DNA from 4 places in the Paenibacillus sp. S29 genome. Region 3 is predicted to be linked to each of the others. Evidence: riboswitches for the same ligand, from Rfam matches in the RefSeq annotation. Region 3 holds a riboswitch; each other region holds the start of a gene.
The links. A riboswitch is a leader RNA that binds a small molecule or an ion and turns the genes downstream of it on or off. The one in region 3 is predicted to bind cyclic di-AMP.
Positions count from the first base shown of each region.

Region 1: linked by a shared signal. The riboswitch ahead of ACL9RM_RS23185 (3D domain-containing protein) and the one ahead of ACL9RM_RS11925 (hypothetical protein) in region 3 are both predicted to bind cyclic di-AMP.
Region 2: linked by a shared signal. The riboswitch ahead of ACL9RM_RS14575 (TrkH family potassium uptake protein) and the one ahead of ACL9RM_RS11925 (hypothetical protein) in region 3 are both predicted to bind cyclic di-AMP.
Region 4: linked by a shared signal. The riboswitch ahead of ACL9RM_RS25655 (C40 family peptidase) and the one ahead of ACL9RM_RS11925 (hypothetical protein) in region 3 are both predicted to bind cyclic di-AMP.

Region 1 covers NZ_JBMOUI010000017.1:80,978-84,187, forward strand. Annotated here, with positions in the region: gene rnmV (ribonuclease M5) at 1-200, opposite strand, end outside; gene ACL9RM_RS23185 (3D domain-containing protein) at 347-1,495, opposite strand; cyclic di-AMP (ydaO/yuaA leader) riboswitch at 1,767-2,049, opposite strand; gene ACL9RM_RS23190 (TatD family hydrolase) at 2,251-3,021, opposite strand; gene ACL9RM_RS23195 (HD domain-containing protein) at 3,064-3,210, opposite strand, start outside.
Region 2 covers NZ_JBMOUI010000007.1:235,381-238,590, reverse strand. Annotated here, with positions in the region: gene ACL9RM_RS14580 (CPBP family intramembrane glutamic endopeptidase) at 1-508, opposite strand, end outside; cyclic di-AMP (ydaO/yuaA leader) riboswitch at 770-922, shown strand; gene ACL9RM_RS14575 (TrkH family potassium uptake protein) at 1,331-2,671, shown strand; gene ACL9RM_RS14570 (potassium channel family protein) at 2,689-3,210, shown strand, end outside.
Region 3 covers NZ_JBMOUI010000006.1:17,417-20,626, reverse strand. Annotated here, with positions in the region: gene ACL9RM_RS11940 (urease accessory protein UreF) at 1-249, opposite strand, end outside; tRNA gene ACL9RM_RS11935 (tRNA-Leu) at 512-594, shown strand; gene ACL9RM_RS11930 (glutathione peroxidase) at 686-1,171, opposite strand; cyclic di-AMP (ydaO/yuaA leader) riboswitch at 1,638-1,805, shown strand; gene ACL9RM_RS11925 (hypothetical protein) at 1,921-2,316, shown strand; gene ACL9RM_RS11920 (potassium-transporting ATPase subunit F) at 2,500-2,577, shown strand; gene kdpA (potassium-transporting ATPase subunit KdpA) at 2,728-3,210, shown strand, end outside.
Region 4 covers NZ_JBMOUI010000026.1:18,850-22,059, reverse strand. Annotated here, with positions in the region: gene ACL9RM_RS25665 (M1 family metallopeptidase) at 1-528, shown strand, start outside; gene ACL9RM_RS25660 (hypothetical protein) at 540-1,367, shown strand; cyclic di-AMP (ydaO/yuaA leader) riboswitch at 1,645-1,782, shown strand; gene ACL9RM_RS25655 (C40 family peptidase) at 1,788-2,288, shown strand; gene ACL9RM_RS25650 (GNAT family N-acetyltransferase) at 2,594-3,100, shown strand; gene ACL9RM_RS25645 (4a-hydroxytetrahydrobiopterin dehydratase) at 3,179-3,210, opposite strand, start outside.

The sequences.
Region 1 (3,210 bases), on a different contig from region 3:
ATAATCTTACGGATGCGCTCCCCTGCATGATCGGGATCGGTTAAAATGATGACCCCCCGCCGCTCCTGCGCCAATGCAATTTTACGCAGCGTCATTTTATTAATGGCGGAGCCGCCAGTTTCTATCGTATCCGCTTCAACAGCGCGGCGAATGGCCACCGTATCATCCCGGCCCTCTACCACGATCACTTCCTTGATCATTTGCGTTTCCCTCCACTGCTACACAGCAAGCTATATTTATCTTTCCCTGCTTTTGAAAACAAAATAAGAAGAGGATATCCTCTTCTTAGCATGGCATAACTATGTTGTTAATACTATCGCATTGCCCTCAACATACACAACCTGTTTTAGTTGATTTCAGGCTTTACCGGTCCGATAACATATACGGTTTTACCGTGCTTACGACCAAATTGGTTGGCTCGGCTCAAACTCTCATAATACACATCGATTTTGTGGCCTTTAATCGCGCCACCGGTATCCTCCGCACGACGGAAGCCCACCCCTTCGATGTACACCCACCAGCCGATTGGAATTATACTCGGATCGACCGCGATGGTGCGTCCTTCCGTGACACGTGCGCCGGATGCAGTACGTGTACCGATACCTGGCTCCTGTGAGGAATACGCCGTCATGGAGACATTTTGTAAAACTTTGCTATATTTAAAATTTACGCCTGCTTTACGGACAGCACTGCCCGAACTAACCGTTGTTGCCTTAACCGCATCATTGGGACCGACGGAAGCAGCAAGAACGACCGGTTTTTTCTTCGTTCCTACCGCAATGACTTTATCCACACGGTTCTGTGCAACTTCCTTGTTAACCAGCTGTTTGGATACCAACTTTCCATCATGATATACCTTTTGAACGTGCTGGACGACCACACCCGATTTGCCGCTTTGAATGACCCGATTATCGCCTTTATAAAGACTCGGATCGGCCGTTTTGATGACCTGATAAGGCACCTGCTTTTTCTGTTCGACCTGCTGTTTCTTCACACGGACGATTTTTATGTCCATGTTAGACGAAACAGAGGCATCCAACGCAGGATAAACTTTATCCGTTGATGATAATTTATAGCCCGAGGTACGAATGGCACCTTCTACTGTATTTTCTGTTGTGTACAGCTTTTTCGTCTCATTGCCTGAAGATACTTTAACCTGATTGGCACGTTTAATGACTACGCGATCGCCATCCTGTATTGCTCCATTTAGCGGCATGGAAACTGTATCATGCGGCTGAAGTGAAATGGAATGCTCGCTCAGCAAATCTTGAAGCTTGGATTCCCGGGTTTCTACCGCAGACGCCTTGCCATCGATGACAAAAAAGACTTGTTTTTTAGATTGCGTGTACATCAGAATTGAAATCATAATCGTTAGCGCGATTAGAAAAATAGCAACCAAAGCAGCCTGGCGCACATTCTCTTGCTTCCAACGCAATACGTAAGACATGCTGGATGAGCGTGACTCATGGGTATCCTTTTTCTGGAAAATGCCCATTTCCTCCGTCCTCCTTACATAGCCCGCCGTCTGGAGTAAGACATAGTTGAGATTTGACGTGACTATAACAGATTTTCTACAAGACAAGCCCAAACTACGACTGTCCTGCACCATGTACCCGTCTTCGCGGCATGCTGTCCTCCCCTGTTTAACCACAGTATGATGACAGATTTTCTTTTATTCACAACAAAAAAAGCCAGAGAAAGAGACTAGAGAGCTCTTTCGTGGCTTCCGGCATGTGTGAATATGCGGGAAAACTCATGCACGAGATGGCTTCTCTCTTGTTACGCTTACGGGGTTAGCTGTCGGGTTCGGACGTAGAGAGTCGCCCTAGCTTGGGTCAACCGCTCATGGCGGTCGCCTTCACATTCACCCCGAAGACCCAGAAAGAAATCGAAATACGGCTCCTCCACCTGTTCAATCCCATCCGGGAAAAGAATTTAGGTCGAGCCGGCTGGCGGAAGAGACGTTCCCTTCTTGCACATACGCCGGACGTACTGTAAGCCATATCGGTTCCCCCGTTCCCTGTAAAAGGGACTCAGCGAGACTGGTTCATGAAATGACTTGTTGATGTTTACATTCAAACAACAATTCACTGAAAAGATGATATCCTGTTTCTATGCATGTTGTAAAGCAGGTTTCAAGTACATTTTTTAAAATATTCGGTTAAAATATTGTAATATTCTCGAGTTTCCTGCAACAAATTCATGATTAGCTTCGTCTATCTCTTTATTTTGATCGATTTCTTCACTTTTTCATTGAATGTCAAATCGTTCCAGGGCATTTCGGGTCGTTATTGACACTAATTCCTCCACTGTAATCCCTTTGATTTGGGCTGCAGCCTCTGCTACCAGTCTCACATGTGCAGACTCATTTCGCTTCCCACGAAACGGATGAGGCGTCAGATAGGGAGCATCAGTTTCAATGAGCAGACGGTCCAGCGGCACCTGTGCGAGCACCTCTTTTGGCTGCTTGGCATTTTTGAACGTTATTGGACCACCGAAGGAAAGGTGAAATCCCATATCCAGCACCATTTTGGCTGTCTCCCAGCTACCCGAAAAGGAGTGCATGACTCCACCAATCTCACTCGCTTTTTCCTCGCGCAAAATCTTAACAATATCTTCATGTGCATCCCGGTTATGAATAACAATGGGCATCTTGAGCTCACGAGCCAGACCAATTTGATTTCGAAACACCCGATGCTGCACATCCTTCGGTGATGTATCCCAATAATAATCCAGACCGATCTCCCCGATGGCTACAACCTTTTTATGACTGCATAACGATGCAATCCATTCTAGATCGCCCTCCTGCATTGTAATAGCATCCTGTGGGTGCCATCCAACTGCCGCATAAATAAAATCATACGTCTCGGCCAATTTCATGGTGGATGGAATGGTCTCACGATTAAATCCGATATTGATCATCCGCGTTACTCCTGATTCGACAGCACGTGCTATAACTTCTTCACGATCTTCGTCAAATTGTGGCGCATCCAAGTGAGTATGAGTGTCGAATAAATCCAAGGTTTACATCTCCTTTTTTTACTTACATTTCTATATAGTTGTCTATTCTTTGACAAAATAATTCCTTATTTCGGCAGGAATCCTGTCTTTTACCGCGTTCAATTTATTCTGGGGAAAATACATATGATATTTCCCTCGGTGAATACCACTTATTGAGCGCACAATTTCCGAAACTTCGGATATTTCACT
Region 2 (3,210 bases), on a different contig from region 3:
CCACACGTACAAGCCTGTTACGTGCTTGTTCATCCGTAGAAATATCAGCCTGTGTGTAATTGGTGCTGGAGGTGATCCGTTTAAAGCTAACGACCTTGCCAGTGGATAAATCCACATGAATTTGCAGTTTACTCTTCGCTGAGGATTCAGGCAGATCGACCCGAAAGGTTTCGTAAGGGTAACTCTTTTTCCATGTACGGTCGTACTGTTGAAGCAGTTTTTCTCTAGATAAATAACCGTACAAATCTGTTTCGGCCTGATAGGTCACGACAGGCTCCTCAGGCTGTGATTCAGTATAGCCCAGCTCGGAGCGGGCGAAGTCCAATGCGTGTATGACCGCTTCTTGTTTGCTGATGACCTTTGCGTTCATTACTGATTCTGGACTCGGATTGCTAAGCGAGGGAATAAGCAATTGAAAGATAAAAAAGCAAATCAGGCCAATCCCGCCCAGCAAGCCTAATTTTTTGAAGTTGGCCGTGAGCACGACCGGTTTCCCGATAGGATTCATGAGTTTCCTCCTTAATCTGTAAATAAGAACATCCATTAAAGATATCATACTGCACAGGTTCCCGCCAACAGACCAACGATATTCATGAAAATAGAGCGAAAGCACTTTAAAGTTTCAATAAAATTAGATAAGCTGCGATTAAACGATGCCCATTCGCAAAATAAAGCCAATTTCACGTTTTTTCGGCGAAATCGGTTTTGTGATCTGGATATAGAAGGATTATAATCTTGAGGCAATGCCTATGAAATACATAGGTAATGATATACAGTTGAGCCGAATTTCTATGGGAAAACGGGGGAACCATGTTACTGGGGTGAATTTTACAACCGATCCTGCTGGATCGGAAGTGTAAATAGGGCATACTGTGCTGCCCGAATCCGTCAGCTAACCTCGTAGGCTATGAGCAGGAACCAAGTCAGGCACTCGGTTTTCCGGTGTCTTTTTTTGTGCGTATAAAAGTGTTTGGATTGGTTAGACCGCTGCGGGTGCAGATTATTCTTCCGATTGCTGTTATCCCCGGATTTTTTTATTGTATACCCCCTTTAATGGTTAAAATCCGGAGATAAAGGCAAACGCTTCGCTTCTTCAGAACAATTCTGCCCCTTTCGCTACTGCCCGCCAATAGCACAGGGGGCCGAGTAGTGCTTGACATGCATTCTTCCTGTATTCAGGGAATGCTAATTATAGTTAACTAAGGTTTGGAAAAATCAAAAAATTCAGGGGCAACGACGATCGAAAGATCAAATGGAACGCGTAGCGAGCTTACACCGTATTAAATCACTGATTTTTAGTTTTAAGGATTAGGAGAGAAGTGATGAATAGATGAATCCCAATGCAAGCTGGCTTCGGCTTTCTCCACCGCAGATATTCGTTGCGGGCTTTGCCATTATCATTCTAATAGGTAGCTTATTGTTAATGCTGCCGATCTCCAATACAACAGGAAAGCCACTTGCGTTTATAGACGCTTTGTTTACTGCCGCGTCCGCGACGTGTGTAACAGGGCTTGTCGTTAAGGATACAGGGACCTTTTTCACAACCTTTGGTCAAGTCGTCATCGCTGCACTCATTCAGATTGGCGGTCTCGGCTTTATGACTATGGCTACCTTGATCGCGCTGGTGTTCAAACGTCGGATTTCCTTGCGGGAGCGCCTCATTTTGCAGGAAGCGATGAATCAGACTTCTGTAGAGGGAATTGTCGGGTTAATCCGTAAGGTATTGCTGTACTCACTGGTTATTGAAGGCGTATGCGCTACGATATTCTCGGTTCGCTGGTCCTTTGATATGCCCGTAGGCAGGGCGATTTATTTTGGAATCTGGCATGCCATCTCCATGTTTAACAATGCTGGTTTTGATTTATTCGGTGAATTTCGCAGCTTGACAGGTTATGTATATGATCCGATTGTTAATTTTACCGCAATGTTTCTAATTATTTCTGGCGGCATTGGTTTTGTAGTGATGTCAGACCTGGCAGAATATCGCAAGCGCAAGAGACTGTCCTTGCATACCAAGGTGGTACTCAGCATGACGGGCGCTATGATTGTAGTCGGCACGCTCGTGATTTTTGTATTTGAGTTTACGAATCCAAAGACTCTTGGCTCGCTTGATTGGGGTGGTAAGCTACTGGGATCTTTATTCCAGTCCGTTACCCCCCGTACCGCAGGTGCCAATACGCTGGACATCGCAGGCTTGCGGCAGGCTACGCAGTTTTTTATCATCATACTCATGTTTATTGGGGCTTCCCCTGGTTCCACTGGAGGCGGGATTAAGACAACAACATTCGCCCTGCTCATTGGAGCAGTGATTTCGATGCTGCGGGGGCGGGAAGATATTGTACTGTTCAAGTACCGACTTGCGCAGGGACGAATTTACAAGGCTTTGACCATTACACTGCTGGGGTTGCTGTTCGTGATCGGGGTGACCATGATTTTGTCGGCAACCGAAGATCATCATTTTCTGATGATCTTGTTTGAGACGGTGTCTGCGTTTGGTACGGTGGGGCTGTCGATGGGGCTTACACCTGATTTGACAGTCATAGGCAAGCTGGTGATTACCCTGACGATGTTTGCAGGTAGACTGGGGCCACTCACGCTAGCTTATGCACTGGGGCCGAAAAAGGGTAAAGAATTATATCGTCATCCGGAAGGCAAAATGATTATAGGATAAGGAGTTTTCGAGTAGATATGAAAACGCAGCAGTTTGTAGTTATTGGCTTGGGGCGGTTTGGCTCAAGCCTGGCTTTGCAATTGGTGGATATGGGGTGCGAGGTGCTAGGCATTGACCGGAATGAGGATGTTGTGGACAGTATGAGTGAGATGTTGACACATACTGTCGTGGCGGATGCTACCGATGAAGACTCGTTGCGATCACTGGGCATCCGTAATTTCGATTGTGGCATTGTTGCTATTGGTGATGACATTCAGGTAAGCATCCTCACCGCCATTTTGCTGAAGGAGCTGGGTGTGAAAAAAGTTGTAGCCAAAGCCATATCTGTGCTGCACGGGCGTGCATTAGAAAAGCTCGGTGTGGACCGGATTATTTATCCAGAACGGGATATGGGTATCCGGGTGGCTCACCAGCTAGTCACGCCTAATTTGCTCGATTATTTAGAGTTGTCTAAGGAATACAGTATTGTGGAACTCAATGTACCTGCATGTCTGAATGGCAAAACGCTAGCAGAGCTAAATGCCCGTACCCGCTTTGGT
Region 3 (3,210 bases):
TTGGGTATGCAGCATCTTATCAATGAGAGCGATTCGCCAACCGTCATTCTGCTGGATGGCGACATACAGACTTTTGATAGCCATGCCGTCAACGGTTGTAAATTGAGGATACAAATCATCCAGCATGTAATGTTCCAGATCTTGTAGACTGTTCAAATGTCCGTTGCGGAATAGTTTCTCCAGTCCGTTAAAACGGGTGAAGCCACCAACAGGTAGGGAAGGGTCCAACAATAATGCATAGTTCAGCAAACGGTTGCCTTTATGCAGGGCGGTTCGCCTCCTCGAAGTGAATCCTTATGTTATATTATTTCACTCTTTACTTAGGGATAACGAAAAAATTCGAAATGTATGTAATATATTTTTACATTTTAGTAGCCCTTTTGTCAAATTAAATATTATTATCGCTCATATATGTTAGGTAAAATAACATATAAAATAATTATTATATTTGTGTTTACAAATAGTTGATGAGAGAGTATAATAAATCTGTTGCCTCAATACATTATGATTTGCGGTCGTGGTGGAATGGCAGACACGCTATCTTGAGGGGGTAGTGGGCGTACGCCCGTGGAGGTTCGAGTCCTCTCGACCGCATTATATGCAAGACCTAGTTGAAAAAGCATCCTGACACGGTTTACGTGAAGGGATGCTTTTTTTGTTTTAATAACTGTGATAAAGAAGAATATCAGTTTTGCTGCAAAAGCTTCTCTATATCTCCCGCCAGCTTATCTGGAGTGGTTTGCGGTGCATAGCGCTTAAATACGTTACCTTCTCGTGTAATTAAGAATTTAGTAAAATTCCATTTGATCGCTTTGGACCCTAATACCCCCGGAGCTGTTTGGGTCAGGTAGCGAAATAAGGGGTGCGCTTGATCGCCATTGACATCTGTCTTGGCGAACATCGGAAAGGTAACACCATAATTGATCTGGCAAAACTCGGAAATCTCCTCGCTGGAACCTGGCTCTTGTTTGGCGAATTGGTTGCTGGGAAATCCCAAAATTTCGAGCCCCAGTTCATGGTACTGGTCATATAGCTCTTGTAACGCTTTGTATTGGGGGGTTAACCCGCATTTGCTGGCTGTGTTCACAATAAGCAGAACATTCCCTTTATATGTGGATAACGGAATTGGTTTCCCTTGCAGGGTTTGCGCATCATATTCATAAACGGTCATAGTATCTCTCCTTATTCAATATTCAGCAATTAAATTGTAAGCAATTCAAAGTAAGGTTGCAAGTCTGGAAAAGCTGTATTAAGCCTTTAGCCGCTGTAAAATCGTATTTTGTTCAAAACAGTAAATCGCATTGCAAATGGAGCGAATTAAGGTGTTTCTTCTTATAAAAGCGGGTTCAATCGGTGTTTAGCTGGTACATATAGCGTATTTTCTTCTCTTTTTACAAAAAAAGGCCAAAAACGCTCTACCCTACGCCAATATTGACATGCTTGTCATTTTCGAAAAGGGATGAAAAACAGAGATTGAGTGAGCTGTGAGAAGCATAGTTGCGTTGTAAGCGTTATTATTAATCTTCTATGCTCTAAAGGCCGATTTATAACCCCGCAGTTGAGCTTTACAGTCTTCCATGCGCGGGTGTATGATTCAAGACGTAATTTCAAATTAACTTGAATGAAGCAACAACGAAATGTCTATAGCGCTGAATTTTGCAGTTGCAAAAGCGGGGGAACCAATCGAGACTGTACGGCTTGCCGTGTGTCTCATGGGGTGAATTTTCCGGTCAAGTGCCAGAAATAGGGCGACTCTCACGTCCGAATCCGACAGCTAACCTCGTAAGCGTACAGGGAGAGGCAACAAACCGCCGTGTGCAGCCATGGTTTATTTTATCATGGATATGTAAGAAGCCGGAGGAAAGCCTTTTTCCTTCGGCTTCTTTTTGTTGTCTTTTTATACCGGGAGAGGAGCTACTGATGGAAGGTCGGTTAATTATTGTCACTGCACCGAATGAAGCGGGCAGAAGTTTTGTGAAATTGCTTATTTTCAAAAAATTGGCGTTTGCAGTTCTGACGAATAGCGCTCAGGAGGAACGACAGCTCAAAAAAATGGGTGTGGAGCACATTGTCCGCATCAATACCATGCAAGCGGGAAAATGTAATTTTCCAAAAAAAGAAATTGGTAGTGTGTATTTGTTCGAGAACAGCTTGAATCTGACTTGCCGTTTCCTGCAAATATGTCGGCCGCTAACATCGGAATCGATCTATGTTATTACGCACGGCTGTAATCCACAAGGAATTTATCGAGGATTGGGAGCGGACCATGTGATCTACACATTGAACGGAGAGGTGGGTTTTCTGCTGAACGGATAAGCACTTATAACATAGTTGTTTTATGATTTTATGATGAAATAAGAATGGCGATCTGAGGACCGATACGGAGGGTATGAACATGATGGATATATACATGCTGCTCGTCATGGCTGTGAGTTATGGAGTGATACTGCTGTTTGTACGCTGGTGTGATGCGCAGACCTCTAAAGGAGGACGAAGAGGATGATCGTTATACTTGGGCTTACGGCTATTGTGTTTATGTATTTAATCTACGCGCTCCTGAACCCTGAAAAGTTCTAGTCAGCTATAGGGGATAGAGCGGGCGGGAACAACAGATCTGAATATTTAGCATCATAGGTAGCAGGTTTCCGCAAACGTGTGCACACGTTTGGTGCTCTGAAGCAGGTCTGTTGTTCCAAACGCAGGAGCATTTTGAAGGAGGAATAGAGGATGGAGCTGCTTCAAATTGGAATTGTGATCGTCATATTGCTGCTCTTGGTAAAGCCAGTGGGCACCTATATGTATCATGTATTCTCGAATGAACCCAATCGGACGGATCGGATTTTTGGCGGAACAGAAAAGCTGATTTATAAGATAGTAGGATTGAAGAAGCTGGAGAGCATGCGTTGGACTACGTATGTTATGAGTTTCATTGCAACGAATGTCGTGCTTGTGGCGATCAGCTACTTGCTGTTGCGTTTACAGGGAATGCTTCCTGGTAATCCGGCGGGAAACAGTAATATGGAAGCATCACTAGCTTTTAATACGGTAATCAGCTTTATGACGAATACGAATCTCCAACATTATAGTGGAGAAAGCGGGCTTACGTATCTGACACAGATGGCGTTCGTCACGATGATGATGTTCACTTCGGCTGCTTCCGGTTTTGCGGTTGCTGCGGCTTTTATGAGAGGATTGACGCGGCGCGGTGAA
Region 4 (3,210 bases), on a different contig from region 3:
CGGGGCATTGAACGTCAGGTGGGTATAAAAAAAATGGATCGCATTATGCGGACCTACGTCCAGACGTACCGATTCAAGCATCCGTCCTCACTGGATTTTCAACGTATCGTGGAGAGAGTCACCGGACGCTCATGGAGCCACTATTTTGAACAGTATGTATATGACGGCCAGATGGCGGACTTTTCAGTGGATCACATCACAAACCACAAGCTGGAGAATGGATATGAAGCAGTCGTGACGGTCAGCAAAAAAGGGGCGGATTATCCCAAGATCCCTGTCCAATTTACCTTCAAGGATGGTACCACGATATTCAAGGCTTGGGACGGCGCGGGCAAAAGTACAAAGTTTCGGATCAAAAGTACTTATCCCGTTTCCCATGTAACCCTTGATCCCTTATATACCATTGCACTGGAGAACAAGCATATTAACAATAGCCTAAAAGCCGAATTGGACGAAAAGCAACAAACCCGTTGGAGTATAAGTGTAACCAAGCTGTTGGAGACACTGCTTGGAAGTCTGTCATGGTGAGGTGTCTATAGATGCGGACTATTATAAAAGAGGGCTGGGCGCTGGTGCGCATACGTTTCTATATCGTTATCATTTTATTTCTGTATCGACTACTGTGGGGGGTGTTTCTCTATCGGCTGGTGCAGTCTGCCGTTATCCCGCTATTGCTCCGTTATCCTGATCAGGGTCAAAACGAGCTGGGACAGACCTTATTTTGGATGGAGAGTCAGATTGCTCTGATGGACAGCCGGGAAGTACATGTGTATTTGTGGATACTACTAGGGGCGACTGTACTACGCATACTGATCACTCCCTTCATTAGAGCCGGAATATATCAAAGTCTGCATACCGATGCGACTGAACCGCAAAGCCTGTCCTTTTTCAAGGGTATGAAACGCCATGGCATGTCGTCGCTGTTGTATTACACCATCGAGTTGGGACTGCTGCTGCTTCCCGCCTTTTGGGTAGTACCGAGACTCTACCCTATTGTAGCAGGAGCACTTCAATCTTCCTCTTATCTGCTGCATTTATTGCCCTATGTCATTGGATGGATGGCATACGGATGGTTCATTCGGCAGTGCATCCTGTATATGCAACTGGGTACTGTCGGTGGTCACGCCATACTATCGTCCCTGCTCGCCTTCTTTCGCCAGCTCCTCCCAGCTGTCGGTATATCCCTTTTGCTCGGTGCTTGTGTGCTGCTGGTCTTCGGTCTATTTGGCACCGTGGCGATGATTTGGACTGGCATGCTGGCGCTCATTCTCCAGCAATCGTATCATTTTGTTACTAGTCTGGTCAGGCTGTGGCATATCAGTTCGCAGTACAGACTATGGCATACCGATATCTCTAGTAGAAGCTAAGCCCTGCCTTTATGTTTTTTTACTTCATTTCCGTCTGTCGAAAAACCTTGATTCATACTCGCGCAAACGACACATAACTGAATACTGTTAACAAGATCTGTTCCTGGGACATTAGGAGCAGATTTTTTTTGTAACTTTTTGCAATGAAACATTTGCCAAAGTCAGCCGTCTTTGTTACAATAATCGCAGTGAACTGATAGTAACAACTTTGTAATCTTTATTGTAACCTTTATCTCAAAAATAACGTTATTGTGAATACTGCTCTCCAAGGTGCACATCTTAAGTTAAGCCTAATTCCTGGCACCTAGGAAGCGGGGGAACCAGTTTGGGTGAATTGATCTCGCAACAGAGTGGTCATAGGGGAACCTTCTACCGAATCCTTAAGCTAACCTCGCAGGCATTGGAAGGGGTATATTTTTTTTGAAGAAGAAGCTAACGATCGCAGCTATGGGTCTTGCCATTGCCTTTACATCTTTTACATTCGGTGGCGGCAGTGCATATGCAGACTCTAAGATGGACCAGGTCATCCAAGATGCCAAAGGAACGAACTACAGAAGCGGAGGCACTACACTCGAGGGATTCGATTGCTCCGGCTTCACAATGTACGTATACAACAAACTGGGAATTAAACTTCCGCATCAATCAGGATCACAATTCAAAATGGGATCTTCTGTATCCCGCGATGAAATGAGACCTGGGGACCTGGTGTTCTTCAACACCACAGGAAGAGGCATTTCCCATGTAGGTATCTTCGTAGGTGAAGGGAAATTTGCCCACTCCTCGACTTCACGTGGTGTAGTAGTTAGCTCACTGAACGAAAATTATTACGCTAACCGCTATGTCGGTGCAAAAAGAATTATGAGCACAGACGCTTACCATTCTGTAGCTTCAGACATTCCTGATGACGATAACGTAGAATAACTAACGCACAGCAAGCTAACCCTAGCCGCAATTTGATTCTGGCCGGAATCGAATTGCGGTTTTTTATGTCCACAACATCAGCAATTATTATCTTTACTGACGAACTGAGACCTCAAAAGGTTTCAATTGTAGCGAACATCGTCGGTTTTACCGTCACCGCTGGGGGAGCATATGAGCAGTAATTCCTTCTTATTGAATGTATACCCGACTTAGGTATGAAATAAACACGCTTGCCATTCCTCTGCAACTTGTCTACAATCTGTTGTTAATGATTGAAGTACCTGTGTAAAAGGAGGATGGAACACATGCCGGCCTCAATATCCAACTATCGGATCGTACCGATGGACGAGCATCAAGCGGCTGCAATCTGTGAGTGGCACTATGATCCACCTTATAACATATATGGTTGGCTCCCCTGGGAACAAATGAAGGCGCTTGAAGTCGAATTTGGAAGTCCCACGCTTCGCCAAGAGCAATATGTTGCCGTACTGGATGAAGAGAACAAGCTAACAGGATTTGCTCAATATTTTCCTATGATCGGTGTGACCCGGCTAGGTCTTGGAATGCATCCTGACAGGTGCGGACATGGCAAAGGCTCTGATTTTGTCCGTGCCATTGCAGAGGAAGCTCAACGACGCAACCCGAAGAATGAAATTGATCTAGAGGTGCTCACTTGGAATGAGCGCGCTATCCGGGCCTACAAGGCGGCTGGATTTAAGCTTACAGATACCTATGAACGCCAGACTCCTGATGGCAAAAAACCATTTTATTGTATGGTATATCGTCCCGAGCACCCAACCCAGATTCTATGATAAAAGCGCCTTCGGCATACAACCACGATGTTGTATAGCGAAGGCGCTTCTATCATCATACGACAGATCATTACAAGCTCAATGACTGCTGCGCATTTTTTCAAAAGCTT